DNA from 3 places in the Halomonas sp. 707B3 genome. Region 2 is predicted to be linked to each of the others. Evidence: predicted binding sites of a transcription regulator. Region 2 holds the regulator's gene; each other region holds the start of a gene.
What was found. The regulator sigma-54, encoded in region 2, starts transcription at its own class of promoters, with help from an activator protein. The targets are predictions, from matches to a motif close to TGGCACNNNNNTTGCTNT.

Region 1: BIS10_RS10550 (amino acid ABC transporter substrate-binding protein) is a predicted target of sigma-54. The motif match lies at 9,553-9,570, and genes of this name have one in related genera.
Region 3: BIS10_RS14685 (urease accessory protein UreD) is a predicted target of sigma-54. The motif match lies at 5,101-5,118, and genes of this name have one in related genera.

Annotation. Positions count from the first base shown of each region.
Region 1 covers NZ_JAMZBE010000068.1:2,629-13,267, forward strand. The annotation lists gene BIS10_RS10510 (methyl-accepting chemotaxis protein) at 1-1,534, opposite strand, end outside; gene BIS10_RS10515 (methyl-accepting chemotaxis protein) at 1,679-3,547, opposite strand; gene BIS10_RS10520 (host attachment protein) at 3,667-4,098, opposite strand; gene BIS10_RS10525 (histidine phosphatase family protein) at 4,233-4,772, shown strand; gene BIS10_RS10530 (RidA family protein) at 4,769-5,161, opposite strand; gene BIS10_RS10535 (amino acid ABC transporter ATP-binding protein) at 5,261-5,989, opposite strand; gene BIS10_RS10540 (amino acid ABC transporter permease) at 6,075-7,175, opposite strand; gene BIS10_RS10545 (amino acid ABC transporter permease) at 7,196-8,386, opposite strand; gene BIS10_RS10550 (amino acid ABC transporter substrate-binding protein) at 8,471-9,496, opposite strand; gene BIS10_RS10555 (amino acid ABC transporter substrate-binding protein) at 9,722-10,639, opposite strand, start outside.
Region 2 covers NZ_JAMZBE010000005.1:41,793-52,431, forward strand. The annotation lists gene BIS10_RS01570 (STAS domain-containing protein) at 1-176, opposite strand, end outside; gene BIS10_RS01575 (phospholipid-binding protein MlaC) at 173-826, opposite strand; gene mlaD (outer membrane lipid asymmetry maintenance protein MlaD) at 863-1,327, opposite strand; gene mlaE (lipid asymmetry maintenance ABC transporter permease subunit MlaE) at 1,343-2,143, opposite strand; gene BIS10_RS01590 (ATP-binding cassette domain-containing protein) at 2,144-2,965, opposite strand; gene BIS10_RS01595 (KpsF/GutQ family sugar-phosphate isomerase) at 3,235-4,221, shown strand; gene BIS10_RS01600 (HAD family hydrolase) at 4,264-4,806, shown strand; gene lptC (LPS export ABC transporter periplasmic protein LptC) at 4,806-5,378, shown strand; gene lptA (lipopolysaccharide transport periplasmic protein LptA) at 5,387-5,890, shown strand; gene lptB (LPS export ABC transporter ATP-binding protein) at 5,902-6,660, shown strand; gene BIS10_RS01620 (RNA polymerase factor sigma-54) at 6,766-8,181, shown strand; gene hpf (ribosome hibernation-promoting factor, HPF/YfiA family) at 8,279-8,587, shown strand; gene ptsN (PTS IIA-like nitrogen regulatory protein PtsN) at 8,592-9,059, shown strand; gene rapZ (RNase adapter RapZ) at 9,125-10,048, shown strand; gene BIS10_RS01640 (HPr family phosphocarrier protein) at 10,142-10,411, shown strand; gene pmbA (metalloprotease PmbA) at 10,438-10,639, opposite strand, start outside.
Region 3 covers NZ_JAMZBE010000130.1:753-9,155, forward strand. The annotation lists gene ureG (urease accessory protein UreG) at 1-197, opposite strand, end outside; gene BIS10_RS14660 (urease accessory protein UreF) at 224-937, opposite strand; gene ureE (urease accessory protein UreE) at 927-1,472, opposite strand; gene ureC (urease subunit alpha) at 1,630-3,345, opposite strand; gene BIS10_RS14675 (urease subunit beta) at 3,507-3,815, opposite strand; gene ureA (urease subunit gamma) at 3,839-4,141, opposite strand; gene BIS10_RS14685 (urease accessory protein UreD) at 4,175-5,059, opposite strand; gene BIS10_RS14690 (PepSY domain-containing protein) at 5,350-6,702, shown strand; gene BIS10_RS14695 (copper chaperone PCu(A)C) at 6,720-7,250, opposite strand; gene BIS10_RS14700 (diguanylate cyclase) at 7,299-8,403, opposite strand, start outside.

The DNA.
Region 1 (10,639 bases), on a different contig from region 2:
GAACAAACGCCGTGTCGGTATGGGAAGCCAGCTGCGAGGCGGTGTTCGACAGCCCGCTAGCTTCTTGGGAGGCGTGGGTGGTGTGGCTGACGGTGCTGCTGATCTCTTCCATCGCTGCCGAGGTTTCTTGCAGGCTTGCAGCGGCTTGCTCGGTACGCCGTGAGAGGTCATGGCCGCCTTGAGTGATCTCGTTGGCCGCGTGGTTTACGGCCTCGCTGCTGCGCCGTACGTCCAGCAAAATGGCCTGAATTTTTTCGGCAAAGGCGTTGAACTGCTCGGCCACGGCGGCGCTCTCATCGCGGCCATGCACGGGCAGGCGCTGAGTGAGATCACCGTGTCCAGAGGCGATCTCTTCCATTCTGTTCGCCAAGCGTTTGAGCGGACGCGCAATACGCCCACCAATCCACCACAGAGCGGCGATGCCGATGGCTGCCAGCAGCAGCCCCACCAGCGTCATCCCCAGGGTGTTTTGCTGGCGCTGATCGCTCAAAACGTTTTGCAGCGCGTTGAGTTCGGCGAGCACGACGGACTCGGGCAGCTGTAGCACCAGCACCCACGGCTGCTCCGTATCGCCAATGGTTAGTGGCTGATAGCGCTGAAACATGCCGTTGGCCATGCTGCTGTAGAGGCTGCCTTGTGACGTGGCTTCGGCAATGCCGTCAAGCGCCGTGTCGCTCAGCGCGTTGCTGGCTGGCAGGCCCAGGGCCTCTTCGCCGTTGGTATCCGCCACCAAGCCGCCGCGCCCGGCGACCAGCGCCATCCGGCCTGCGCCGTCATACAGCGAGGCGTTGGCGTCGCGCAGCAGCGTTTGGATGAAGTTCAGCGAGAGGTCGACCCCGGCCACGCCGCGAAATTCGCCATTCACCAAAATCGGTGCGTTAAACGAGGTGACCAGCTGTGTTTCGCCGTCGTAATCGTAGGCGGCGGGGTCGATCACACAGGGAGCGAGCGTTTCGCGGGGGCAGAGGTAGTACTCCCCCTCACGCACGCCGCTGGCCAGGCGGGTTTCGCTCTCCATGGTGTCGCCTAGTGGTAAGACCTCGAGCGAGCCATCCCCGGTGCGGTACCACCAGGGCATGAAGCGGCCGCTGCCATCGTGGCCGTGGCGCTCGTCGCCAGCAAAGCGGGCGTCGTCCCCAAAGGCATTGGGCTCCCAGCCGATGAACGCATCCAACAGCGCCGGGTTGTCGGCAACCGTCTGCCGTACCAAGTTGGAAAGCTGACGGCGGCTCAGGTAGAGCGCGCGCTGGCCTTCGGCATCTTCCACGCCCATGAGGGCGTTGGTGGTGGCGAGCTGGCTGGCCAGGGTCATGGCCTTGTCCAGCTCGCGTTGAATCCGTTCACCCTCTGCCTCTGCAATGGCATCGAGCCGCGCGTCCAGTGCGCTCTGCATGAGCGTTTGGGTATGCTCTTCAACGGTGGATTGGGTGCGGGCGGCCGCGATCAGGTTATACACCACCAGCGCGGCAACGACGGCAAGCAGGCAAGGGCCTGCCAACGCCAAAACGAGAGAGCGAAGGGAGCGAAAGTGCATAGAAGAGCGGTCCTGTTTCAGCAAGAGGCGAAAGAGCGTATCGAGTGCCATCCTTGAACCAGTAGAACAAAGATTCATGGCTAACGCGTGACATGGCCACCACCGCAGGCGAGAGGGCGGAGGCGGCCATGGAGGCGCTGACGGTTAGAAACTCTCCGACGTGCGCGGTAAACGGTCCTGTGGTTCCTGTAGCGCGGGCGATGCCGCGTGAGAGAGTTTGAAGCTACTAATCGTCCCGGTCAGGTGATCCGCCTGCTCTTTCAACTGCTCGGCGGCGGTGGTGGACTCCTCGACCATCGCAGCGTTTTCTTGGGTCATCCGGTCCAGTTCTGCCACCGCGATATTGACCTGCTTGATACCGTCGCTCTGTTCGCTCGTCGCGGCGTTGATCTCTTCTAGAACATCGGTCACGCGGGTGATGTGCACCACGATATCCTGCATCGTGCTGCCCGCGTTACGCACCAGCGATGTGCCGTTATTCACTTTGGCTTGCGAGTCTTCGATCAGCTTCTGGATATCGTTGGCCGCGTCGCTGCTGCGGCCTGCCAGCTTACGTACCTCATCTGCTACAACGGCAAAGCCGCGGCCTTGCTCGCCTGCCCTTGCTGCTTCTACCGAGGCGTTCAGTGCCAGCAGATTGGTTTGAAAAGCGATGCTGTTCATCAACGTGACGATGTCGCCAATCTTGTTGGAAGCGTCGGAGATGTCTTCCATGGTGGTGACCACGTTCGACACCACCTGACCGCCCTCTTTCGCGACTTCGGTGGCTGCGTGGGAGAGCTTGTTGGCTTCCTGAGCAGAGGCCGCCGTATGTTGCACGGTGCTGGTGATCTCTTCGACCGAGGCTGAGGTTTGCTGCAGGCTCGAGGCGGCGTTATCCGTACGGCGCGAGAGATCCTGGCCACCCATGGCAATCTCGTTAGCGGCGTGGTGCACCGATTCGCTGCTGGTGCGCACGTCGATTAAGACGTGCTCCATTTTGTTAACAAAGCGGTTAAAGGCGCTAGCGATTTGAGTGACTTCGTCGTTGCCTTCTTCTGGCAGACGCTGGGTGAGGTCGCCCTCGCCGGAGGCGATGTTATCCATCGCGTTGCGCACCCCCAGCAGGCGGCGCAACAGTAGCGACAGCAGCAGCCCAAATACCACAGCGGTAATGGCTGCAACGATCAATAGGGTAACAATAGATGTGGTGGCAATGGCGCGTAGTCCTGCGGTGGCCTCCGCTTCATCCAGTGCTACCACAAGCTGCCAGTCGCTATTGCCGCCTATTGGGCGGCTCAGCAGTAATTTACTGCTTCCTTCTAACTGCATCTGCTGTGGCTGCTTGGTGTTAGCAAGTTGCTCGATATAGGCGGCGTTTAATTCATCGCTTAAAACAGTGGTGGGTTCTAGCGCTAGCTCGCTGTTGGGATGGGCGATTAGCGATCCATCGCCGGTAGTCAGAAAGCCAAAACTTGAAGGAGTAGGCGAGATGTCTTGCACGATCGCGACCATATCGCGAATATTGACGTCAGCACCTACTACCGCCTGAAGTTGGTTATTTTGGTAAAACGGGCGGGCAAAGGTCACGACTAAGTCGCCGCTTTGGGCATCGACATACGGCGCGGTGACAATAGTATCCTGCGCGGCAGCGGCGGCTTGGTACCAAGGTCGCTCTCGTGGGTCAAAATCGGCGGGTGGCTCCCAGCCGTTGAAAAAAATGGTCTCTCCGCTATCAGCCAAGCTCAGGTAGGTTGCCATAAAATCGCCAGAGGTGGTCAACTGACGCAAGGCAATACGTGGGTCATTGCTGGAGATAGCTTCCTCCATACCGTTCAGCATGGTGCTACGGGATGCCATCCACTCATGTAGGGCGCTACTGTTACCACGTACTACAGCGTCTAGGTTGCGTGCTACCTGTTGGGTATTGTGCTGCTGGACTGTGTAGTAGCTGGCAACACCATTGACGATCAGGGCAAGGGTGATGGCAGTGAGTGCGGCTAGCAGTATGCGGGCTCGCAGAGATGAAAACATGGTCGCTCTCAACGTCGTTTGGAATCAGTACGCGGGTGCCACGTACACTAAAGTTCGACGTTAGCTATCGGCGAGAGCCACCATGCCTTTAATAAAAGAGTAAGAAAGTGTTGATTTGATTAGCGCAGATCGCTCACGGCGCTTTGAATATCTGCCATCGACGCCTTGCTAAGATCTTTTGAGAGCGTGTGCGTCACAAGCTTTTGGGTAGGGTGATCAAGCTTTTCTCGCAGTAGCCCTAAAAACTTGGGCGGCGCGACCATAATCAGTTTTTCCATGCTGTTACTCACGCGGGCGCTATACAGGCGTTGGGCGACCTCTTTAGCAAACAGCTCGTTCTCATGCTGAGAGGCAGCCCCCTCTTCGCCAGATGAGCGCGACGACGTTGACGTTGATTCATGGACATCAGCCCCGCGGCGGTCAGTGATCAAGTCACCTTCATGCAGCCTGCCGGCTGCGTGTACCAAGCTCTCTTGCTCGGCGAGATTGAGCGCGTCACGGGTAAAAATACGTGCGCGGGCGGCGTCAGCTACCACGATATAGGTGGTCATCGTCGTACGTCCTCCATGTCGTTGATTACCCTTTAACCATGGCAATCGTTCGGTGTTTGGTCAAACACGGTTTTTGAGAGGTGACAATGGACTTACTGCGTACAAATTATCATTGGCGAAATCGCTATTTACTCATGCGCCATGGACATAGCCAGGCTAACGCCCAGCGGAAAATTATCAGCTCCCCCGAGCGGGGGCTTACGAATTATGGGCTCTCTGAACAGGGTGAACAGCAGTTGGTGGATGTGCTGGCGCAGTGGCGCTGGCCGGAGCCGACGCGGGTGGTACATTCAGATTTTTTACGCACCACGCACACTGCCGCCAGAGTGACGGAGGCGTTCGCGCTGGACATGCAACAAGAGGAGCGCTTACGAGAGCGCCATTTTGGTGAGCTGGATGGCCAGGCCGATAGCTATTACCCAGAGGTGTGGGCCTTTGATGCGCAGAGTGCAGACCATACCCAGTGGCAGGTTGAGCCGGTCAGCCGGGTAGCTGCACGGATGTGCGCCGCATTGGACGCGCTAGAGCAGCGCTTTGAGGGGGAAACGGTGCTGGTGGTCAGCCACGGCGACCCCCTGCAAATTCTGCTCACGGCGCTGGCGGGCAAGCCGCTGACGCAGCATCGGGAGCAGCCTGCGCTACTGCCTGCCAGCATTACGCTCGTGGGTGGTTAAGCGCCCGCTTTGGGAGGAATCCAGGCGATCATATCGACTTCGACATCCGCTCCGCCCGCAAGCCCGGTCACGCCAATGCAGGTGCGGGTGGGCAACGGTTGTTGGAAGTAGCTGGCGTAGACCTGATTCACTTCATCGAAGTGGCCCATATTGGTGATGAAGACCCGCGACTGAACCACGTATTCGAAGCTACTGCCGACCTCTTCCAGCACGATGGCCAGGTTCTGCATCACCCGGTGGGTTTGCTCGGTAAACGTGCCGAGCAGCATCTCGTTGGTTTCCGGCACCGTGGGCATTTGGCCGGTGATGAAGACCAGATCGCCCACCCGGCAGGCGTGTGAGAACGGGGCGATGGGCTGCGGCGCGCGGTCAATAAATAGCTTTTCCATGGTGGCTCACTTGTTGTGACGTTATTGGATCGAGTTTAAACATAAAAATGGGCCTCATAGGAGGCCCAGATTTAGCATCCAGTGATGCTATCCGTTGTGTTAATGGCCCAGAATCTGGCTCAAGAAGAGCTGGGTGCGCTCGGACTGCGGATTGTTGAAGAACGGCTCAGGCGCGTTCTCTTCAATGATTTGCCCTTGGTCCATAAAGATCACGCGGTCGGCAACGGTTTTCGCAAAGCCCATCTCGTGGGTGACGCAGAGCATGGTCATGCCTTCTTCGGCCAGTTCCACCATGACGTCCAGCACTTCCTTGATCATTTCCGGGTCAAGGGCCGAGGTGGGCTCGTCAAACAGCATGACGTCCGGGTGCATACACAGCGAGCGGGCAATCGCGACGCGCTGCTGCTGGCCGCCAGAGAGCTGGCCGGGATACTTTTTGGCCTGCTCGGCAATGCGCACCCGCTCCAGGTACTGCATGGCCATGGCTTCGGCCTCTTTGCGGGGCTTCTTCTGCACCCACATCGGTGCGATACAGCAGTTCTCTAGCACCGTGAGGTGAGGGAACAGGTTGAAGTGCTGGAACACCATGCCGACGCTACGGCGAATCTGCTCGATGCGTTTAACATCTTGGGTCAGCGGCACGCTGCCTACCGTAATCTCGCCTTTCTGATGCTCTTCTAAGTGGTTGATACAGCGAATCATGGTGGATTTGCCAGAGCCGGAAGGCCCGCAAATAACGATTCGCTCGCCGCGTTTTACCTCTAGGTTAATATCGCGCAGCACGTGGAAATCGCCGTACCACTTGTTGACGTCGCGCATTTCAACCATCAGGTCAGACGTACTGGTGCCAGGGTTGTTGGTGGCTGCTTGAGTCATGTCACTATCCTGCTAAAAATCGTTAATGAAAGCGGCGTTAGCGCTTGTGGCCGGTGTGCAGCTTGCGTTCTAGGTACTGACTGTAGCGCGACATGCTGAAACAGAAGATCCAGAACATGAAGGCGGCAAACACGTAGCCTTCCAACGAGAAGCCGAGCCAGCGTGAGTCGGCCAGTGCCGCTTGCACGATCCCCAAAAGGTCAAATAGCCCGATAATCATGACCAGGGTGGTGTCTTTAAACAGCGAGATAAACGTATTCACGATGCCGGGAATCATCATCTTCAGCGCTTGGGGAAGAATGATCAGCCCCATGCGCTTCCAGTAAGTCATGCCGAGCGCTGCCGCGGCCTCTTCCTGGCCTTTGGGTATCGCCTGCAAACCACCGCGAATGACCTCGGCCATATAGGCACTCTGGAACAGCGTTAAGCCGACCAGTGCCCGCACTAAGCGGTCTACATTCATTTCAGAGGGTAGGAACAGCGGCAGCATCACCGAGGCCATAAACAGCACGGTGATCAGCGGCACACCGCGCCAGAACTCGATAAACACCACGCAGAAGCTTTTGACGATCGGCATGTTGGAGCGTCGCCCCAAGGCCAGCACGATGCCGATAGGCAGCGCGCCCACCATGCCCACCGTGGCTAACAGTAGCGTCAGCATCAGGCCACCCCAGCGGTGGGTAGGCACTTGGGGAAGGTCAAAGTAGCCGCCGTAAAGCAGTACAAACGACAGAACTGGGAAGACCACCAGCGCAAAGACGGCAACCCAGCGCTTGAAGGGCAGGCGGGGTATGGCCAGCCAGCCAATCAGGGTAAAGAACATGGCGAACACGATATTGGCGCGCCAGGTCTCCTCGCTGGGGTACAGGCCGTAAATAAACTGGGATAAACGGGCGTTGATAAATACCCAGCAGGCGCCTTCGCGAGAGCAGTCGTCGCGGGTAGTGCCTACCCAGTCGGCGTTGATAAACGCCCACTGCACGGTCGGTACCACCAACAGGTAGAGAATATAGAGGCCGACTAAGGTGAAAATAGTATTAATCGGGCCGTTAAACAGGTTGGTGCGCAGCCAAGCAACAGCCCCAACAGAGCTACTAGGCGCTGGTCGCTGCTCAATCACGGTTTGGTTATGAATCATGTATGGCTCCTCGCCTCAGCCTAGCGTTCAACCAGCGCCACGCGGGCGTTGAACCAGTTCATAAACATGGATACCAGCAGGCTGATCGTCAGATAGACCGCCATGGTCATGGCAATGACCTCAATGGCTTGGCCTGTCTGGTTCAGCGTGGTACCCGCAAACACCGACACGAGGTCTGGGTAGCCAATAGCGGTGGCCAGCGACGAGTTCTTAATCAAGTTCAGGTACTGGCTGGTCAGCGGGGGAATAATGACCCGCAACGCCTGGGGAATGACCACCAAACGCAGCACTAGGTTACGCGGCAGACTCAGGGCCTGTGCCGCTTCGGTTTGGCCATGAGAAATGGCCTGTATGCCTGAGCGCACGATCTCGGCGATGAACGAGGCGGTGTAGATCGATAGTGCAAACCATAGCGCCAGGAACTCGGGAATCACCGTAATACCGCCGCGGAAGTTAAAGCCACGCAGTTCGGGCATTTCCCAAGTGACGGGCACGCCAGTCACAAACATAACCAACAGCGGCAAGCCAAAAATCAGCGCAAAGGAGATCCAGTAGGCAGGAATACGTTTCCCCGTGGCTTCCTGGCGGCGCTTCGCCCAAATCACCAGCGCAATGCTGGCCACAATGGCGATCACAAAGGTCACGGGAATTAGCCCAAAACCGGACTCAAACAGCGGTTCTGGTAGATACAGTCCGCGCACGTTGAGGAAAAACGCTTCCCCAAAGGCAAGGCTTTCCCTGGCGCTTGGCAGGGTGCGCAGCACGGCAAAATACCAAAAGAAAATCTGCAGCAGAAGCGGAATATTCCGGAACGTTTCGATATACGCCGCGGCCAGCTTGGCGATCAGCCAGTTGGGCGATAGGCGAGCGATACCGACAATAAAACCAATGATGGTGGCGGCGATCACGCCTAACCCGCCCACCAGTAGCGTATTCAGTAGGCCAACGAAAAAGGTACGGCCATAGGTGCTTTGGGAAGAGTAGTCGATCAGACTCTGTACGATCCCAAAACCGGCGGTATTACTCAGGAAACCAAAGCCTGTGGTGATACCCCGAGAGGAGAGGTTGTCTTGCACGTTGCCGACGATATAGAACAGAAAGGCGATGACAGCGGCAATCAGCAGACATTGGAAGATGAGCGCACGTTTGGCGCGGTCTCGCCAGAACGGTGGCTTTTGGCCAGCGGGGCGAGCGTTAGGTCTTACGGACATGGGTGGCGTCTCCGCGATACGGAAGGTCAATCAAATGGCCCGCCATGACCAAGAAGGGTGGCGGGCCGGGGTCAAGCGAGACGCTTAGCGAATCGGCGGTGCGTAATGGAAGCCGCCTTGGTTCCACAGGGCGTTAACACCGCGCTCGATTTCTAGCGGTGAACCCATACCTACGTTGCGCTCGAAGCTTTCACCGTAGTTACCTACTTGACTCAGGATGTTGTAAGCCCAGTCGGCTTCAAGACCCATGCCTTCACCGTAGTTACCGTCCTGGCCGAGCAGGCGAGCAACGTCCGGGTTCTCAGAGCTGAGCATCTCTTCAGCGTTCTCGCTGGTGACGCCGTACTCTTCACCGTTGATCATGGCGAACAGCGACCACTTCACGATGTTAAACCACAGGTCGTCGCCTTGGCGTACTACCGGGCCCAGCGGCTCTTTCGAAATAACGTCGGGCAGAATCATGGCGCCAGCCGGGTCGTCCAGTTGGATGCGCAGAGCGGCCAACTGAGAGGTGTCAGAGGTTAGTACGTCACAGCGGCCAGCCTGGAAGCCGCCTACCGTTTGCTCAGAAGTATCGAAAACGATGGGGTCAAACTCCATGCCGTTGGCACGGAAGTAGTCCGCCAGGTTCAGCTCAGTAGTGGTACCGGACTGGATACAAATAGCCGCGCCATCCAGCTCCGAAGCACTGGAGATACCCAGGTCACGAGACACCAAGAAGCCTTGGCCGTCGTAGAAGGTCACCCCAGTGAAGTTTAGGCCTAGCGTGGTGTCACGGGTGGTCGTCCAGGTGGTGTTACGAGAAAGGACATCCACTTCGCCGGACTGAAGGGCAGTGAAGCGCTCAACGGCGTTCAAGGAAATGTAGTTGACGGCGTCTGCGTCGCCCAGTACTGCTGCGGCTACGGCGCGACATACGTCAACGTCCAGGCCCTGCCAGTTACCGTTATCGTCTGGGGCGGAAAAACCTGGTAAGCCGTCGCTGACGCCACACTGTACGGCACCGCGCTCGCGGGTATCTTCTAATGTATCGGCTTGCGCGGTGGCAACACCGGCGAGGGTAATAGCACCAGCGGAGGCCAGCAGTACCAGGTGTTTCTTATTAATCATGTTTGTTCCCCTTCCTCGATTTAATGTCATTATGCATGGTGATGCATCATTAAAAGCTAGCAAGGAAGGTGCCAAGAAAGATATGCCGTCAAATTCAGCGCTTTTCAACGTAAAATCAGCGGATTTGACGAAGGTAGTGGTGCAAAAAAGTAGGCCAGCAGCTACGCCATGCGCTTTTTTGGTGCGCAGCCGCTGGCGGAGGTCGGTGGCTAGTCGCTTAGCGTGTTAGCGAATGGGCGGCGCGTACTGAATGCCACCATCTTTCCACAGAGCGTTCAGGCCGCGCGCAATGTTGAAATCAGAGTCCGCGCCCACGTTGCGGTCATAAATGTCCGCGTAATTACCCACCTGTTTGACGATTTGGTAAGCCCAGTCTGACGAAAGGCCCATGGCTTCACCAAAATCGCCATCTTGCCCAAGTAGGCGCATCACATCGGGGTTTTCTGAGCTTAGCTGCTCATCCACGTTGGCTTGGCTGACGCCCAGCTCTTCGGCATTCAGCATGGCAAACAGCGACCACTTCACGATGTTGAACCACTGGTCATCGCCTTGGCGCACTGCTGGGCCAAGCGGCTCTTTGGAGATGATCTCCGGTAGTACCACGGCCATATTGGGGTCGGCCAGTTGAATGCGCTGGGCGTAGAGCTGCGAGGCATCCGAGCTCAATACATCGCAGCGGCCTGCTTCGAAGCCCGCAATCGACTGTTCAGGTGAATCAAACACCACCGCATCATAGGTCATGTTGTTAATGCGGAAGTAGTCGGAAAGGTTTAGTTCGCTGGTGGTGCCTGACTGAGTGCAAACAGCCGCCCCATCCAGTTCTTTTGCGCTCTGTACGCCGAGGTCGCTGGCCACCATAAACGCCTGGCCGTCGTAGTAGCTGACGCCAGTGAAGTTCATCCCTAGTGTGGTGTCGCGGCTAGAGGTCCAGGTGGTGGTGCGGGAGAGCACGTCCACCTCGCCAGACTGCAGCGCGGCAAAACGTTCCACCGAGTCTAACGGTACGAAATTGACTTTGCTGGCATCACCTAGCGCGGCAGCGGCAATGGCGCGGCACACATCGGTGTCCAGGCCGCGGTATTGGTCGTTATCGTCCAGCGATGAAAAGCCGGGCTGGGCCGCGTTAACGCCGCAGCGCACGCT
Region 2 (10,639 bases):
GCCTTACTGACTTGCTCAAAGTCAAAGCAGACCTCTAAACACTTGGCACTGCGTAGCCATTTCACACCTGCAGCGGCCACCTCAGTCGCTACATTCATTGTCAGGTCGCCAGCAACCATGAGCGCATCACCCTGAATCGTTAGGGACACCTCTGAACGAGACAGCAGCGATGTCACGCGTCGCCTCCCTGCTCTAGCTCGTCCACACCTATTTCTGGTGCCCAACCACGGATGACCGCATCATAATCGCGGTTATTGTCACGCATGGCTTGGTCGAACTGATTACGGAAGGTCAAGCCCAGGTTAATGCCGTTGACAATCACGTTCACGACACGCCATTGGCCGTCAGAAAGACGCAGGCTATAGCTCACCGGGTAGACTTGACCATTGCTCGCCACGACTTCCATATCGACGCTGGCTTGATCTTCATAACGCTGGCCGCGCTGCTCGTTCAGTACACGCAACTCATCGTAATCAAAGGTCACCAACCCACGGGTGTAGGTATCGATCAAGGTTTGGCGAAATACATTGGCAAACTGGCTACGCTGTTCGGGCGTCGCATTACGGAAATAGCTGCCCATCACGCTGGCACCGATATAGCGAAAATCAGCCACTTCATTAAGGCTATCGTTTACTAGCGCTTTCAGCTCATCCAGGTTGTTAGCGTAGTAATCCTTTCTGCCATTGACCTGACTCATGAATGATTCGATATTTTCACGAATCATCGCCTCTGGAGACTGCGTTTGCGCCTGGGCTAGCAGCGGGGTTATCAGCAGCATTACCGCGAAAGCCATCCGCTGAACGAAAGCAGGTAAAACGTTATGCATCATACTGACCTCTTTACTGAAGATAACTGAACGCATTTAGTTGCTGACCATATTGGATACGAATTGCTGAATAAGTTCTTCAAGCACCAAAGCAGACTGCGTATCGCGAATAACATCGCCCTCCTCTAGCACGTCGGGCGCGCCGCCTACGCTCAAGCCAATGTACTGTTCACCCAACAGGCCTGCTGTCAATATCGCAGCGGTGGTGTCCTGAGAAAGCTGGCCTTCAAGCTCGCTATTAAGGCTTAGCGTCACGCGGGCATCATACCACTCAGTATCCAACTCTATTGCCTCTACCCGGCCCACCGTGACACCCGCCATGGTAACGCGTGCACGCGGTTTCAAACCGCCGATGTTGGCAAAGTTTGCCTCAAGACGGAACGTATCAGAGGGCGCTGAGAGCGTTAAGCCGCTGACTCGCAGGCCGAGAAATACCAGCCCTATGATGCCAGCCAACATAAACAGGCCAACGCCAAACTCCATGGTTTTGCTGCGCTTCATGACATTACTCCACCCTTAAAGGCCGCCGAACATAACGGCGGTTAAAACGAAATCCAGCCCTAGCACCGCTAACGAGGAGTAGACCACCGTACGGGTGGTAGCTCGAGAAATCCCCTCAGAGGTTGGTACTAGGTCATAACCCTGAAACACAGCAATCCAGGTCACCACCAGCGCGAACACCACGCTCTTGATCATGCCATTGCCGATATCATCGATGAACGACACGCTGGCCTGCATATTGCTCCAATAAGAGCCCTCAAACACGCCCAGCCACTCTACGCCCACCAAGTAGCCACCCCAGATGCCTACCACGCTAAAGCCCACAGTAAGAATAGGCAGCGCCACAAAGCCTGCCCACAGCCTTGGAGCTACCACGCGTCGCAGCGGGTCTACCCCTATCATTTCCATACTGGTGAGCTGCTCGGTGGCCTTCATCAGGCCAATTTCAGCCGTTAATGCAGACCCTGCCCGCCCGGCAAACAGCAGTGCTGCCACTACAGGGGCCAGCTCACGTAGTAGCGAAAGCGCCACCATTTGGCCCAGCGCCTGCTCGGCGCCGAAATCCACCAAAATGGTATATCCCTGAAGCGCCAGCACCATGCCAATAAACAGCCCTGACACCAGCACAATGGCCAACGACAGCACACCAACAAAGTGCATTTGACGCAACCAAAGCGACCACCCTTCTCGAGAAGGCACGCCCACTGCCGATTGGGCGAGAAACACCGTGGCGCGCCCCAGGGCCTCGACCACATCGCACCCTTTCCGACCCAGGCGGGTAACCCGCGCCGTGTAGTGAGAAAATTTAGACTGCATCTACCCTGCCTTAAGTGCTAAATCGTGACCGAGAATATCCCGGTAGAGCGTCTCTGCGGGATAGTGAAACGGCACCGGACCATCTGGCTCGCCGTGCATAAATTGGCTCACACGAGGGTCTTGATTCACCTCTAGCGAGCTCGGAGTGCCGTGCGCCACCACCTGCCCATCCGCAATCAGGTAGAGGTAGTCGGCAATACTCAGCGTTTCCTTGATATCATGGGAGACCACTACCGAGGTCAGCGACAGCGCCTGATTGAGCCGCTTGATCAATTGCACCAGCACGCCCATAGAGATAGGGTCCTGGCCTACAAATGGCTCATCATAAAGGATTAACTCAGGGTCAAGTGCGACTGCCCGCGCTAATGCCACCCGCCGCGCCATACCCCCTGATAGCTCAGCGGGAGTTAAATGCCTTGCCCCCCGCAACCCTACTGCCTGCAACTTTAGCAACACTAAGTCGCGAATCATGGTATCGGGCAAGTCAGTATGCACCCGCAGCGGGAAGGCCACATTCTCGAAAACATCTAAGTCCGAAAACAGCGCGCCGCTCTGAAACAGCATTCCCATGCGCTTACGTAGCGTAAACAACGCCTTGCGTGACAGGCGGTGAACATCCTGCCCATCAATTAAAATCCGCCCACGGTCTGGCGTTAATTGGCCACCAATAAGCTTCAATAGCGTTGTTTTACCCGTGCCGCTTGGCCCCATAATGGCGGTGACTTTGCCACGCGGAATGGTCATATTAACGCCACGGAAGATATCGTTATCTCCACGGGAAAAGTAAACATCTTCAACCTGTATGAAGGGAACATCCGTCATAAGCTGATTGACCTTCATCGTGTTGCCAGAACGCGTCAGTATAAACCGACTGGGCGCGGGGCAGTTTAGAAAACAGTGTTTTCGAAATATTATCGAACATCGTATCCTAACGCTACTCTTAGTAACAGTCGCGCAAATTATTGCCGTACAAACCATTCGTCAATAGAACTCGCTAATACCGCGGGTACTTGCTGCATGCTTTAGCTAAACACTGCTTCAAGATGTTATTCTTACTAGTCACCTATTCACATCATGAAACGAGACACGCCATGCGTCAGCCACTCTCCACACCCAGCCAACTGCGTGAAAGTGCGCTGCGCACCTTGCAAATCGAGCAAGCGGCTATTGGGGGCTTGCAAGCCAAGCTAGATGAAGGCTTTGACCACGCCTGTCAGCTTATGCTTGCCTGTCAGGGACGCGTGGTAGTCACCGGCATGGGAAAGTCAGGTCATATCGCCGGCAAAATCGCAGCCACCCTAGCCAGCACAGGCACTCCAGCCTTTTTTGTTCACCCAGGTGAAGCCAGCCATGGCGACTTGGGCATGATTACCCGCGCCGATGTGGTTTTGGCACTCTCTAACTCCGGTGAAACCGCTGAAGTAACGGCCCTACTTCCGCTACTCAAGCGTCTTGGCACACCGCTGGTCAGTATGACTGGCCGCCCAGGCTCCACTCTTGCACAGCACTCAGACGCCCACCTGGATAGCGGTGTAGAACGAGAAGCCTGCCCGCTTGACCTAGCACCCACCAGCTCCACCACCGCCGCCCTTGCCCTAGGCGACGCCCTTGCTGTTGCCCTATTGGAAGCACGGGGCTTTACCGCTGAAGACTTTGCCCTCTCTCACCCTGGCGGCAGCCTCGGTAAGCGCTTACTACTGCGTGTTAGCGACTTAATGCACGATGGCTCACGGCTCCCTCAAGTAGCGCTGGGCAGCCCGCTGCGCGATGCACTACTTGAGATAACCCGCCAAGGGCTGGGCTTTACCTGCGTGGTGGATAGCGAAGGCCGTCTTGCCGGGGTCTATACCGACGGCGACTTGCGTCGCACGCTAGACCAATACCACGACCTGCGCGATGTTCAGGTAGATGACGTAATGACGCGCCCCGGCAAGCGCATTGGTCCAGACATACTAGCTGCCGAAGCGGTGCGCATTATGGAAGATAACCGTATCACTGCACTGGCTGTTGTTGATGAACAGCAGCGCCCCATCGGCGCGCTGCATATGCATGACCTGCTTGCCAGCGGCGTTATTTAACGACTTTATACTGCTTTTTTGGCAATAGATGATGGAGGCTTTATGGCCCTACCTGATGCACTACTCGACCGGCTTCGCCGCGTAAAACTGCTTGCGATTGATGTAGACGGTGTACTTACTGACGGCCGTCTCTATTTTCAGGCTGACGGTATCGAAATCAAAGCGTTTCACACCCAGGACGGTCATGGCCTGAAGTTACTCAAGCGTGTCGGCATCCATGTGGCGCTGATTACCGGCCGTGATTCACCTATGGTGAGCCAGCGCGCTGCTGCCTTAGGAATCACTCACGTGCACCAGGGCTGTGAAGACAAACTCACTACCCTGAGAGCGCTTTGTCAGCGGCTTGATATCACCTTAGAACAGGTCGCCTACTGTGGAGATGACCTACCTGATCTTGCTCCGATCAAGCGCTCCGGTGTCGGTATTACGGTCCCCAATGCTCCGGACTACATGCACACCCATGCCGACTGGATCACTGAACGCCTTGGCGGACACGGGGCTGTGCGTGAAATTTGCGATACGCTCCTAACGTCTCAAGGGCACTGGGATGCCGTACTCGATACGTATCTGCACGGACAGTCATAATGCGCTTTAGGGTAAGAAAACGGGGCTGGATCACGGCAATGGTCATCGCCCTAGGCGGCGTGCTGGTTTGGCTAGACCCTCGCGGCCCCCAGGAGACTGAGATTGACTCTGAAGCTCGTGCCCAGGAACCTGGGCACGTATTAGAGAATGCCGAAATTACCCTATTTGGCGAAACAGGCACTATTCAGCAGTCTCTGGTAACCCCACGGCTGGTGCATACTCCGCAAACGGCAATGACTGACGTGCTGTCACCCCGTGCCACGCTGTTTGATAGCGAACAACGTGAGTGGCTCGCCACGGCGAACACTGGCACCCTCAATACCGAAACCCAAGCATTAACATTGGCAGGCTCCGCGCGGCTACTAGCGCCTGAAGAGGGGTGGCAGCTTGATACCGAACTATTAAACTACGACGGGACCACCCGGCATGCTTGGAGCGACACCCACGTAGTGTTGCAGCAGCCCCCTCAGCGTATGGAAGCCTCTCGAATGGATGTATGGCTGGATGACAGCCAAGTCCGTTTAACCAACAACGTGCGCGGCGTTCATCCGCCGGCCACCCGTTCCCCTTAGGAGTCGCGATGAATGCTCTAATCCGCACTGCACTTTTTGCCCTAGCCGTGCCGCTTGTCACGACTGCACTGCCTGTAGCGGCACAAAACCAAGCGCCCATTCATGTGGAGGCCGACCGGTTAGACCTTGACCAACGAGCAGGGACAGCCGTGTACACCGGTAACGTTGACATTCGCCAAGGCAATATGCAGCTACGCGGCGAGCGTGTCGAAATTCAGCGTAACGATGCTGGCGAGTTGTCTCGCGCCATCGCTACGGGCGAGCGTGCTTACTTGCGTAACCAAATTGAAGACCAAGAAACCCCTATAGAAGGCTGGGCGCGTCGGATTATTTATCACGTTTCCGAACGCCGGGTTGAGCTGATTGACCAAGCTGAGCTGACCCAGCAAGGAGATCACTTCCAAGGTGGACGTTTAGAGTACTTTATCGATCAAGAAGTAGTACAAGCACGCTCTGACGTTAGCGGCAGTGAAAATCAGCGTATTCGTATGACCCTTCAGCCCGAACAATAGGAAGTGGCCACGTGGCAGCATCAACATCCCCAGAACCCACACCAGTAAAAACGCTCTACGCCCATCATTTAGCGAAGAGCTATAAGCGCCGCCGTGTGGTTAAAGATATTAATCTGGAAATCACTCAAGGTAGCGTGGTTGGGCTACTTGGCCCTAATGGTGCAGGTAAAACCACCTCGTTTTATATGATTGTGGGGTTGGTCAAATCGGATGCGGGCAAAGTAGGCATTGACGACCTTGACCTCACTCATGCTCCTATGCATGAACGCGCCATGGCAGGGATTGGTTACCTACCCCAGGAAGCTTCCATCTTCCGCAAGCTCTCCGTGGCCGACAACATTATGGCCATTTTAGAGACACGCAAAGAGCTTGATCGAAGCGCCCGGGAAGCACAACTTGAGTTACTACTTGAAGATTTTCACATCACTCATATACGCGACAACTTAGGCATGAGTCTTTCTGGGGGCGAACGCCGCCGTGTTGAAATCGCCCGCTCTTTGGCCACCGAACCGGCCTTTATCCTGCTGGATGAACCTTTTGCCGGGGTTGACCCGATTTCCGTTGGGGAAATTAAAACTATCATTCGAGCGTTAAAGAAACGCCACATTGGTGTATTGATCACCGACCATAACGTTCGTGAAACGCTGGATATTTGTGATATTGCCTACATTGTTGGCGACGGTCACATCATTGCCAGTGGAAACGCCCAGGAAATCCTCAACAACCAGAAGGTTCGAGATGTCTATTTAGGCGCCGATTTCCGCCTTTAAACAGTGACCTGCAGAAGCATTTCTTTTAGTGGCATGCTTATTGCACTTGCACCAAGCCATAACTCGCTCTAGGGTGGAGCTTTCTGATTAACGAGTGGTTCTCAGATGGTCATGAAAGCTTCTCTCCAATTGCGTATCGGCACACAGCTGACCATGACACCTCAGCTGCAGCAGGCTATCGCCCTGCTTCAGCTATCGACGCTGGACCTTCGTCAAGAAATTCAGCAAGCGCTAGATGCCAATCCCATGCTTGAGCAAGAAGATGAGTTTGGCGAGCAGGCTGTCAGTGAGCCTCAAGAGGCTGAGTGGTCCGAGAGCATCCCCAACGAACTCTCCGTCGACAGTGACTGGTCAGATACCTATCAAGACATAGGCAGCCTGGGTGGCAGCAGTGAAGGCCCCGACTTCGAGCGCCAAGCCGCTGGACAAAGCCTACATGGCCACCTGCTATGGCAACTGGCCATGACAGACTTTAGCCCGCGAGAATACGCCATCGCGGAAAGCCTGATTGATGCGCTGGATGCCAACGGCTATCTCACCCAGCCGCTTAATGACATTCGGGAAGGATTAAAAGCCCAAGGCCATGACAGCTTAAGCCAGCGGGAAGTGGAAAATACCCTGCTGCGCTTGCAGCAATTTGAGCCCACCGGCGTCTTTGCCCGAGACCTGCGTGAATGCCTGATGCTGCAACTCGCCTCACTACCCGAGGACACCCCGCTGCTAATGCCCGCCAAGCGGCTGGTTCGCCAGTTTTTGGAAGCATTAGGCAAAGACGATATGCGGCTTCTCAAGCGCCGTTTAAGCCTTGATGACGAGCAGCTTGACGATGTCATCCGTTTAATTCGCAGCCTTGACCCACGCCCTGGGAGCACCTATGGCGTTACCGACGACAGCTACATCACCCCCGACCTAGTCGTTCGGCATGACAATGAAGGCTGGCATTTAGAGCTCAATCCAGAAGCACTACCACGCTTGCGTATACAGCCCGACTACGCCAGCTTGATCAAACGCGCAGACAAAAGCCAAGACAACCAGTTCCTCAAAGAGCACCTCCAAGAAGCCCGCTGGCTGATCAAAAGCTTATCGAGTCGCAATGACACGCTGCTACGAGTTGGGCGTGAAATTATTGCACGCCAAATTGGCTTTCTGGAGCATGGCGAAGAAGCAATGAAACCGCTGATTTTAGCGGATATTGCTGAAGCGGTAGAGATGCACGAATCCACCATATCTCGTGTGACCACGCAGAAATTTATTCACACGCCGCGGGGCGTTTTCGAGCTTAAGTACTTCTTCTCAAGCCAGGTAAGCGGCCAAGACGGCGGCGACAGCCACTCCAGCACAGCCATTCGTGCCCGCATCAAAAAGCTGATTCAGGATGAGCCCTCAGGAAAACCGCTCTCCGATAGCCGCTTGGTGACTCTACTTGAAGAGGGGGGCATTAGCGTTGCACGGCGTACTGTCGCAAAATACCGGGAGTCAATGGGCATTCCCTCGTCAAGTGAGCGCCGTCGTTTACGCTAGTTAAACGGTAAGTATGAACAAACTCAACGCAAGGGCTTTGCAATAGCGTAAAAAGGGTTACAATCGAAGTACAGTCCGATGGATAAGGAGCACGTCAATGCAAGTAAACATCACTGGTCATCACGTTGAACTGACTGACGCCTTGCGTGACTACGTTAACGAAAAGCTGGAACGCGTTGAACGCCATTACGACAACATTACCACGGTGCAAGTGACCTTATCTGTTGAGAAGGAGCGCCAGCAAGCAGCCTGCACACTGCACGCTGCCGGTGCAGACCTTCACGCCGAAGCGCTTGATAACGACATGTATGCCGCTATTGATGCGCTAGCAGACAAAATCGATCGTCAACTCGTTAAACATAAGGAAAAAGCACAAGCTCGCGCCCAGGGCGCTGGTGTGCGTTAACTCAATGACGTTGGAAACCATCCTCCCCCCGGAGCGCGTGCTTTATGACGTTCCCGGGGGCAGCAAAAAACGGGTGCTGGAGTTTTTCAGCACCTTTATCGCCCAAAATACACCCAGCCTAGATAGCCAAGAGGTGTTTAGCCGCCTCATTGGCCGCGAGCGACTAGGCAGTACGGGGATAGGCAACGGGGTTGCCATCCCCCACGCTCGCAGTCCTCACTGTAGCGCACCCATTGCTGGCTTTTTAAAGCTTGCTGAGCCAGTAGACTTCGACGCCATTGATGGCGACCCGGTGGATCTTGTGTTTGTGCTGCTGGTACCAGAAGAGGCAGATGACACCCACCTAGCACTGCTTGGCCAAGTGGCTACTATTATGAACGACGCCCATACGCGTCAGCAGTTGCGTAAAGCCGATAGTCAGCGCGAACTCTTAGCACTTATTACCGCCAAGATTCGCGAACAAGCCGCCTAGGCTTTATGGGCGGTGGCCACTGCACGCAGCGATAATTTCCTCCTATGCAAGCCAAGAGAGACGCTATGCAACTGGTGATCATTAGCGGCCGTTCAGGGTCCGGTAAATCTATCGCCTTACAAGCGCTAGAGGATCTTGGCTACTACGCTATCGACAATTTACCCGCCATGCTGCTGGGCTCATTAGTTGATGAACTACGTGAGCAAGGCGAGCGCACTCACTTAGCAGTGAGCATTGACGCGCGCAACCTTCCTACGGCGCTTGAACGCCTCCCAGCTTTACTGGAAGAACTACGCCAGCGAGGAATTCGTTTTCAGGTCATCTATCTGACCACGGATGCGCGCATTCTTTTGGAGCGTTACTCAGCCACCCGCCGTCGCCATCCCCTTACCCGGGATAGCGAAATGACGTTGGAAGAGGCCATCAATAAAGAAGAAGAGACGCTGCTTGAAATTCGCGATCTCGCTGACTTGTTGATCGATACGTCGCGCTTATCCGTGCATGATCTGAGACGCCGCATTACTGATCAAGTCGCCCACCAGCGAAAAGATCAGCTAACGCTGACGTTTGAGTCGTTTGGCTACAAACGCGGCGTACCCATGGATGCCGACTTAGTCTTCGATGTTCGCTGCCTGCCCAACCCTTATTGGGACCCTACTCTGCGCCAATTTACAGGGCGTGATGCCAATATAGTGGCGTTTTTAAGTAGCTACCCAATGGTCGAGGCAATGACCAATGATATTCAGGAGTGGTTGGAAAAGTGGCTTCCGGCTTACCAAAATAGCCAGCGAAGTTATATGACCGTGGCTATTGGCTGCACCGGCGGGCAACACCGCTCTGTTTATATGGTCGAACAGCTTGCTAAAAAGCTGGTTAAACAGACCGGAGAAGTACAGTTGAGACACCGTGAGCTGGGGTTACAATACACGCTGAGCGAAGAGCCAGCGGTGCCATGCGTTACCACACCCGCCGCTGCCAGCACGCCCTGAGTGTCAGGACCTAATTTTTAAGGCCTAAGCTTCTCAAGACCTAAGTTTTTTAAGACCTAAGTTTCAAGACCCACTCGGCAAAAAGGAACCAGAGTGCCCGAAAGAACCTTAACACTTACCAACCAGCGTGGTCTTCATGCCCGCGCGGCCACCAAACTGGTGAAATGTGGCCAGCAGTTTTCCGCGAACATCGTGGTTTATAAGCAGCAGCAGAAAGCCGATGCCGCCAATATTATGTCGCTGCTGATGCTGGCCGCCCCCTGCGGCACCGAGCTTACTGTCGCCGCTGAAGGAAGCGACGCCGAACAGGCGCTAGATGCCATTGAAGCTCTATTCGACGCACGGTTTGACGAAGACCAGTAGCTAGTTTACCAAGCCAGCACTGTCGATTAGGTTCCTGCCACTGTCATCGCATCAATCAGCCAGCTACCCGTGTGAATACTGCCACGGGTATCCGTATCACTTCCCACACCGCTCAGCCCCGCGAACATCTTGTTGAGGTTACTAGCAATAGTGAACTCCTCAATGGGGTACTGTACTTCGCCATTCTCAATCCAGAAACCCGCCGCTCCCCGGGAATAGTCGCCAGTG
Region 3 (8,403 bases), on a different contig from region 2:
GTTTCTACGCCGAGAATACGGTCGGCGGGCAACGCATCGTGCTTGAGCAGGAAATCGGCGTCTTCGCGGGTATAGATATCGTTGGTGACAACGGCAATGTCATAGTGGTCGCGCAGTGCGGTACAGAGCTGCTTGAGCAGGGCGGTTTTACCTGAACCGACCGGGCCACCCACGCCAACGCGTAAACAGTGAGTCATGGTTTTCTCCTAAATAACAACGCTCATTAGCTTCTAAACAAACGGGAATATTGGGTTTCGTGTAGGGCGCTGGCCAGCGCCACACCGGGCAGCGCGGGGCCGAGTTCGTCATCGTCTAGCCGCTGGGCCTTCTCAACGGCACTCACCAGCTCGCCACGTAACTGCTCGATAATTCGCTGGGCAGCAGTGTGGCCCAACGGCAGCGCTTTACAGGCCACCGCGAGCTGGTTTTCCAGCCACGCCCAGCTAAAGCCGAGCTGCGCTTGACGCACAGGGATGCCGCGCTGGTAGGCCGCCCAGGCAAATAGGGTCACATAGCCTGCCTGCACCGGTAGCAAGGGCGTGAGTGAGTCTTCACTAGGCAGCCCTTCATGTTTGGGTAATAGGTCGAGACTCCCCAGCAGCCGCTTCAGCGATGCACCCAAGCGGCTGTCTTCAGCGGCGAGTTCAGCGGTTTCACGGGTGGCGGCCAGCCAGTCGTCCCACTCTGCCACAGCAGTGCCATCTTGCTCCTCGAAAGCGCGATATAGCCGCTCGATCAGCGGCAGCTCACAGCAGCTTATGCCATCTTCCAGCACGCCGGATAGCCACTGAGAGAGGCTGGGCTCATCACTCACCCAGCCCAGTTCAAAAGCGCTCTCTAGCCCTTGGGAAAAGGCGAAGGCACCAATGGGCAGCGCGGGACTGACGAGCTGCATCAGCCCTAGCAGGGCGAGGTCTGAGGGCTGTTCAGTGGGCATGGTGGTGCTCATGCGAGTGGTCGTGGTCGTGGTCGTGGGAATGAGCGTGCCCATGGCCGTGGCTGTGTGAATGACCGTGCGAATGCCCACCGCCCACTTGGTTGTAGGCGCCCGGTTCGGGGTCGAAGGTGGCGTTGTGGTGCTCAAGTGTGGCACCCAGCAGCTCGGCCAGCTCTTCGAGGACGTGGTCGGGTGGGAAGCGCACCCAGCCGCCCTGCTCGTCTTCACCCAGCGCCAGCTGCACATGGCGATTGCCGAGGTGGTACGCCAGCCGGGCCAGCGGTAAGCCAGTACTCACTCGCGCGGTCACCACGGGTTCGATAGCGGCGCAAATGCGCACGATCTTGCCGTTTTCGGCTTTCAGGCCTTCGCCATCGCGCAGCACGGGGCCGCGATCCAGAAACAGCCCCAGCGGCTGGCCGCTGTCGCTTTCGGCTTTTAAGCGGCCGCGAATGCGTAGCTCAAAGGGCAGTGTCAGCGTGTCGCTGGCGGTGCCCTCATCTATGGGGCCGAGGCGTTCAATCAGTTTCAACATCGATATCGTCCTGGTATAGCCTTTGAGGCTCGCCGGGAGCAGCCCTACGAGAGGGCGCTGTGAATACATCCCTGTACGCTACTTTTGCCATCCATGGCAAAAGACCCTCTCTACGGGCTGCTCCCGGCTCTCGTGTCACGTGGGGTATACCCTACATTCAAAACAAGTGATACCGCTGCGCCAGCGGTAGCTCGGTCGCGGGTTCGCAGGTGAGCAGTTCGCCGTCGCAGCGCACTTCGTAGGTTTGCGGGTCGACGGTGAGTTCTGGGCAGGCATCGTTGAGCTTCATATCTTTTTTACGCACGCCGCGCACGTTCTTACAGGCGGAAAGCGTGCTTTGTAAGCCAAGGCGCTCTTTAATGCCCGCGTCAATCGCCGCTTGGCTGACAAAGTTGAGCCGTGTTTGGCTGGCGGCGCGGCCAAAGGTGCCGAACATGGGGCGGTAGTGCACCGGCTGCGGCGTGGGGATGGAAGCGTTGGGGTCGCCCATCGGTGCCCCGGCAATCATGCCGCCTTTCAGAATCAGTGCGGGTTTGACGCCAAAGAAAGCGGGCTTCCACAGCACCAAATCCGCTAGCTTACCGACTTCAATCGAGCCGACTTCATGGGCAATGCCATGGGTAATGGCGGGGTTGATGGTGTACTTGGCGATATAGCGCTTGGCGCGCAGGTTGTCGGCCCCTAACGCTTCATCTTCCGGCAACAGGCCGCGCTGCACTTTCATTTTGTGGGCGGTTTGCCAGGTGCGGCAGACGACTTCACCTACGCGACCCATGGCCTGGGAGTCGGAGGCGATCATCGAGATCACGCCCAGGTCGTGGAGGATATCCTCGGCGGCGATGGTTTCGCGACGAATGCGTGAATCCGCAAAGGCGACATCTTCGGGGATATTGGGATCCAGATGGTGACAGACCATGAGCATGTCGAGATGCTCGTCGATGGTGTTCACCGTGTAGGGCCGCGTGGGGTTGGTGGAGGACGGCAGCACGTACTCTTTGGAGCAAGCGGTGAGGATATCTGGGGCGTGGCCGCCGCCTGCGCCTTCGGTGTGGTAGGTGTGAATGCCGCGCTCTTTAAACGCCGCAAGGGTGTCTTCCACGAAGCCGGATTCGTTGAGCGTATCGGTGTGGATGGCGATCTGCACATCGTACTTTTCCGCCACGCTTAAGCAGGTATCAATCGAGGCGGGGGTGGTGCCCCAGTCTTCATGCAGCTTGAGACCCATCGCGCCCGCTTCCAACTGCGCTTCGAGCCCTTCCGGCAGGCTGGCGTTGCCTTTGCCGAGCAGGCCGATGTTCATGGGCAGGTCATCTACCGCTTGAAGCATTTTGCCAATGTGCCACTCGCCGGGGGTGCAGGTGGTGGCGTTGGAACCGGTAGCGGGGCCAGTGCCGCCGCCCAGCATGGTGGTAACACCGCTCATCAGCGCTTCTTCGACCTGCTGGGGGCAGATGAAGTGGATGTGGGCGTCGATGCCGCCTGCGGTGAGGATTTTGCCTTCGCCCGCAATCACTTCGGTGCCGGGGCCAATCACGATTTCCACATCAGGCTGGGTATCGGGGTTGCCTGCTTTGCCGATGGCGGCGATGCGGCCGTTTTGCAGCCCTACATCGGCTTTGACGATGCCCCACCAGTCTAAAATCAGCGCGTTGGTGATCACGGTGTCCATCACCGTGGCATCCTGGCGCTGGCTTTGGCCCATGCCATCGCGGATGACTTTGCCGCCGCCGAACTTCACTTCTTCACCGTAGTGGGTGGCGTCTTTTTCGACTTGGATCCACAGCTCGGTGTCGCCCAGGCGCACGCGGTCGCCTACGGTGGGGCCGTACATATCGGCGTAGGCTTGCCGACTGATCTTATTTACCGGTTTCATATTTGCCTCTGCCTCAAGCGTTGAGTCCAGTGCTGGGCGGCCATCGTCTGTGTGACACGCTGTGAATACATCCCTGTAAGCTTGACTGCGCCATCCATGGCGCAGACAGTCACCCAACCGATGCCCGCCCTACCGTCGGTTGTTCTTTATTAATCCGTTGGCTAATCGAGCGGCCCCATCACATCGCCACGGAAGCCGTAGATTTCCCGCTTGCCGACAAACGGAATCAGCGTGACTTCGCGTGTTTGGCCGGGTTCGAAACGGATAGCGGTTCCGGCGGCGACGTCCAGGCGGTAGCCACGGGTTTTATCGCGGTCAAACACCAGCGCGGGGTTGGCTTCAGCAAAGTGGTAGTGGGAGCCAAGCTGAATGGGGCGGTCGCCGGTGTTGGCCACCTCCACGGTGATACGCTCGCGACCCGCGCACAGCTCGATATCACCCTCTTGTAACTGATACTGTCCTGGAATCATGGCGCTCTCCTAACGGTGGATGATTAGTTGATCGGCGTGTGAACGGTGACCAGCTTGGTGCCGTCGGGGAAGGTGGCTTCCACCTGTACTTCATCGACCATCTCCGCCACGCCTTCCATCACGTCGTCTCGGGTGAGGATTTCGCGGCCGTAGCTCATTAAATCCGCCACGCTGCGGCCATCTCGCGCGCCTTCCATAATCTCAAAGCTGATCAGCGCTACCGCTTCGGGGTAGTTCAGTTTTAAACCACGCGCTTTGCGGCGCTCGGCAAGCTGGGCGGCGGTAAACAGCATCAGCTTGTCTTTGTCTCGTGGGGTCAGTTCCATGGAGTGTCTCCAGCGTTATCAGCGTGTTGCCAATTAAGTTAGCCAAATGCGCGGCGTGTGCGCTTCGCGCTCGACCCAGCGCGGCCGTAGCAGGTGCCAGGCCTGCTCACACAGCGCCCAGGCTTCGTTACGAGAAGTGCCTAGATAGCGCAGCAGCAGTACGCCGTGGCGCACGGTTACCGCCCAGCGGGGGTTATCCGGCAGCGCTTCACGCAGTGCTTCAATGGCCGCAGCGGCATCGTCAATACCCACCGCCCAGAGCGTGGCCTGCACCGTGGCGCCGCCCTGCCCCCAGCGGCCCGCAAAGCGTGGGTGCGCGGGGTCCAGCGGCTGGCGTTCAAGCCATAGCGGCTTGCCATCCAGGGTTAAGCGAAAGTGCTGTTCGATGCGCCCCGTGACATAGGGCAGATCACTGGCCGGGCGGCCGAGTGCCATCACTTCCCAGCCTAGGCAGCGGGCATTGCCCTGCAGCGCAATATGGGTGCGTTGAGTGCCCTTTGAGCCGTTAAACGCGATGGTTTCCTGGGGTAGCCACTCTAAGGTGCCGCCCTCTTCTACCGTCAGCTCGGTGTGCTGTGTCCAGGCCACGCCTTGGCTGTCGGCTTTGTAGAGCTTATTGGCAGCGGGTGTGGTGAGCAGCGCATGGGCTTCGCGCTCGATATGAGCGCGGATGGTTAGCGCATCACCGCTCACGAGCCCGCCGGGCGGGTGCAATACGTAAACGTGGCACGCTTCCTGGCTGCCTTCTGGGTAGAAGGGGCGCTGTACCCGTAACGGCCCTTGGTGACGCGCTTGCACTAACCGAGTCACGCCATCGCGGTTGGCAAAACGCAGGGCCAGCGAGGCGGCCCAACGGCGCTCGGCGTCAAAGCGGTGGCCGGAACCAGCAGCGGGTGGGGCGAGTTCGCTCAACATCATGGGGCGCTGTCGCTTTCTGGTGGATTCATCATTGCCTTATAAATGCAAAGAATGCGCCAAAATGGTGAAAGGCGCTTTTTTACCGTCATAAAGACCTTTTTTTGAGCCTCAACCCTCTTGCCCAGCCCTCCAGCGCACCAAATATGTGCATATAGCCATCACAATGCACCTAATTAGCGCTTATGGCAGTGACACCATGTCACTCTCGGTAGCTCTTTACGTTTTTCCCCCTTCCGCTACCCTCTACTGCTTTTCAAGCGGGCCCGCTCGCGACCTAGATAGGAATGATCATGCCTGCCTCTCCATCAAGACGCCTTGCGTCGCTCGACTTGTATCGCGCTGTTTGGCGCTGGCATTTTTATGCAGGCCTGTTAGTCCTGCCTTTTTTAATCGCGCTCTCGCTGACCGGGGCGCTGTATTTATTCGATGACGAGCTGGATGCGCTGATTCATTCAGATCTCAAGCGCGTGGAAGTTCAGCAGACCACCCAGCCTGCCGCCTCACTCGTGAGTTCGGCACTGCAGGATTACCCCGGCACGGCGGTGACATACACCTCGCCCGCCACCCCGGGAAGCTCAGCGGAAGTGACCGTTAACTCACTAACCGGCGAACGGCTGGCCGTGTACGTCAATCCCTATACGGCTGAGGTGCTTGGTTCGTTGGATGACCGGGGCACGGTGATGTGGACCGTTCGCTACCTGCATAGCTTCAAGTTCTTCGGGCAAACCCCGCGCAAGCTGATTGAGATTGCCGCGGGCTGGTCGATTTTGTTGGTCGCCACCGGCATTTATCTCTGGTGGCCGCGCAACGGCAGGGGCGGCGTGGTGAGCGTGCGCGGCAAACCCAAAAGCCGAGTGTTCTGGCGCGACCTGCACGCGGTGCTGGGTATCTTTATTGGTGGGTTCATTGTGTTTTTGGCCCTTACCGGCATGCCGTGGTCGGGCGTTTGGGGTGCACAGGTGAACGAATGGGCCAACGGCAATAACTTTGGCTACCCGGCTGGCGTTCGGGTGGACGTACCGATGTCCAACGCCTATTTAAGCGACCAGGGCAACACCAGCTGGTCGCTGGAGCAGGCGCGAGTGCCAGAATCCATACAGCCTGCCGTTCCTGCCCCGCGCATTGGGTTGAACAACGCCGTGGCTCAGTTAGAAGCGCTGGGCCTACAACAGGGCTACACGGTCAATCTGCCCAACACGGCTGCCGGGGTGTATACCGGTTCGATTTATCCCGATGACTTAACCCAGCAGCGGGTGATTCACCTTGATCAATATAGCGGTGAGCCGCTGCTCGATATGAGCTACGCCGACTATGGCCCGCTAGGCCGCTGGCTGGAGTTTGGGATTAACGTTCACTTGGGGCAGGAGTTTGGGCTTATCAATCAGCTTTTCCTGCTGGCGGTATGCATCGCCATCATCGTGATGTGCGTGGCCGCAGGCGTGATGTGGTGGAAGCGTCGCCCATCAGGTGCCATGGGCGTGCCGCCCTTGCCCACCGATAAACGCGTGTTTCGTGGGCTGATCGCCCTTCTCGTGATTGGCGGCGTGCTGTTTCCGCTCGTTGGGGCGTCTTTGATCGTGATGCTGATCATCGACTGGCTGATCGTGCGACCACTTCAGGAACGCCCCGCTCGCCAAAGCTAACAGGGCGATGGGCCGACTTAGTGCGCCGCGTGCCCATGATCATGGGCACCTTCATGGTGGCTCCCTTCCGGAGAGGCACCCACTGGCAGCACCTGAAGCTCAATTTCCATCGGCTCGGCGTGCTGGAATTCCAACGTCACAGGGACGGGCTCATCCTCAACAATGGGTGAGCCTAGTTCCATAAACATCAAGTGCAAACCGCCCGGCGCTAGCGTGACACTCTCTCCTGCCGGTATCTCAATGCCACCGGGCAGGGGTGCCATGCGCATCACATCGCCGTCCATCTCCATAATATGAATCTCGACACGCTCGGTGAGCGGGCTAGTCGCCCCTAGCAGCTTGTCATCGCCATCGCCATGATTGGTGAGAGTAACAAAGCCACCGCCCGCCCCGGCCCCCGGCGGCGTTGCACGGGTCCAGGGTTGCGCCACTTCAATAGAGGAGTGGCCTTCCATGGCATCCGAGTGGTCGCTGCCATGATGAGTCGCCATCAGCGGCGTGCTCATGAACAGCAGTGCGGTTAACAGCATAAAACGGCGCATCAACATAGTGTTCTCCGTGGGTAACATCGCCAAAACCTAGCGCTTACCGCGATATTACTCAGTGACAGCGGCAACCACCACCCGATCACGCCCGCTGCGCTTCGCTTGGTACAGCGCTTGGTCGGCGCGCTGCATCGAGCGTTGGTAGTCTGGGTGGCCATCATGAAGCGTAACCCCGACGCTCACAGTGACGTTCAGTAACGTATCGGCAGCGGCTAACATCGGCTCTTTGGCCACCGCATGGCGCAGCCGTTCGGCAAACAGACGGCTGCCGTCTTGATCCGTATCCACCAGCACAATCAGAAACTCTTCACCGCCCATACGAAACACGTAGTCGCCGCCTCGGGTCGAGCGGTCAAGAATGCTGGCTACCTGCTGCAGTACGTTATCGCCAGCATCATGGCCATGGGTGTCATTAATTGATTTGAAGTGATCAATATCCACCATGAGCAGAGCAAAACACTTCTCCGAGCGCCGGGCGAGCTCAATTTCACGGTTTAGCACCACCGGGAGAAACTTACGATTGAGCAGGCGCGTTAGGCTATCCCGGCCCGCTTCAAGCCCCGAGGCGCGATCCAGAATATCGTCTAGCAGCATCAAAATTGTGCGCGCCGCATCACGAATGTTACTCAACGCGGCCAAACGAAACTGGCTATCTGGGTCGCCTAGCTGAGCGAGCCACTGCTCATCCACAAGGCGAATATGCCGGGAAATGGTGGTGATTTCCGGCGCGCCCTCAAAGGCGTGGCACGCTTTATGGTGATACCAAAGCCCAAACTCAGAGCTGGCTAATCGGGGCAAGGCGCTGGTCGCCTGCTGCGCGGCCACAGCAAACATGAGCGCGTTCTCCCAATTAAGCAGTGCGGAGCGCTGGCGCTCGCGCTCATCACCAATACTCTGGGTTAAAGAGAACAGCTTATAGGCTTCTTCCATACGGGTATTACGATTATTCGCCACTGAATAGGCATGGCTCATTATTTCCATGGCCATATCAATATGATCAGACACGTAAACCGCTGCATCGCCGGAAGAGAGTTCAGCGCTAAAGGTGCTGTTAATGTGCTCATAAAGCGCCTGCTTTAACTGCCGTGCGCCATTAAGTACCAAGTTCACCGGGATATCGATACGCGCATGCACCTGGCCGACTTTTTCCTGCTGC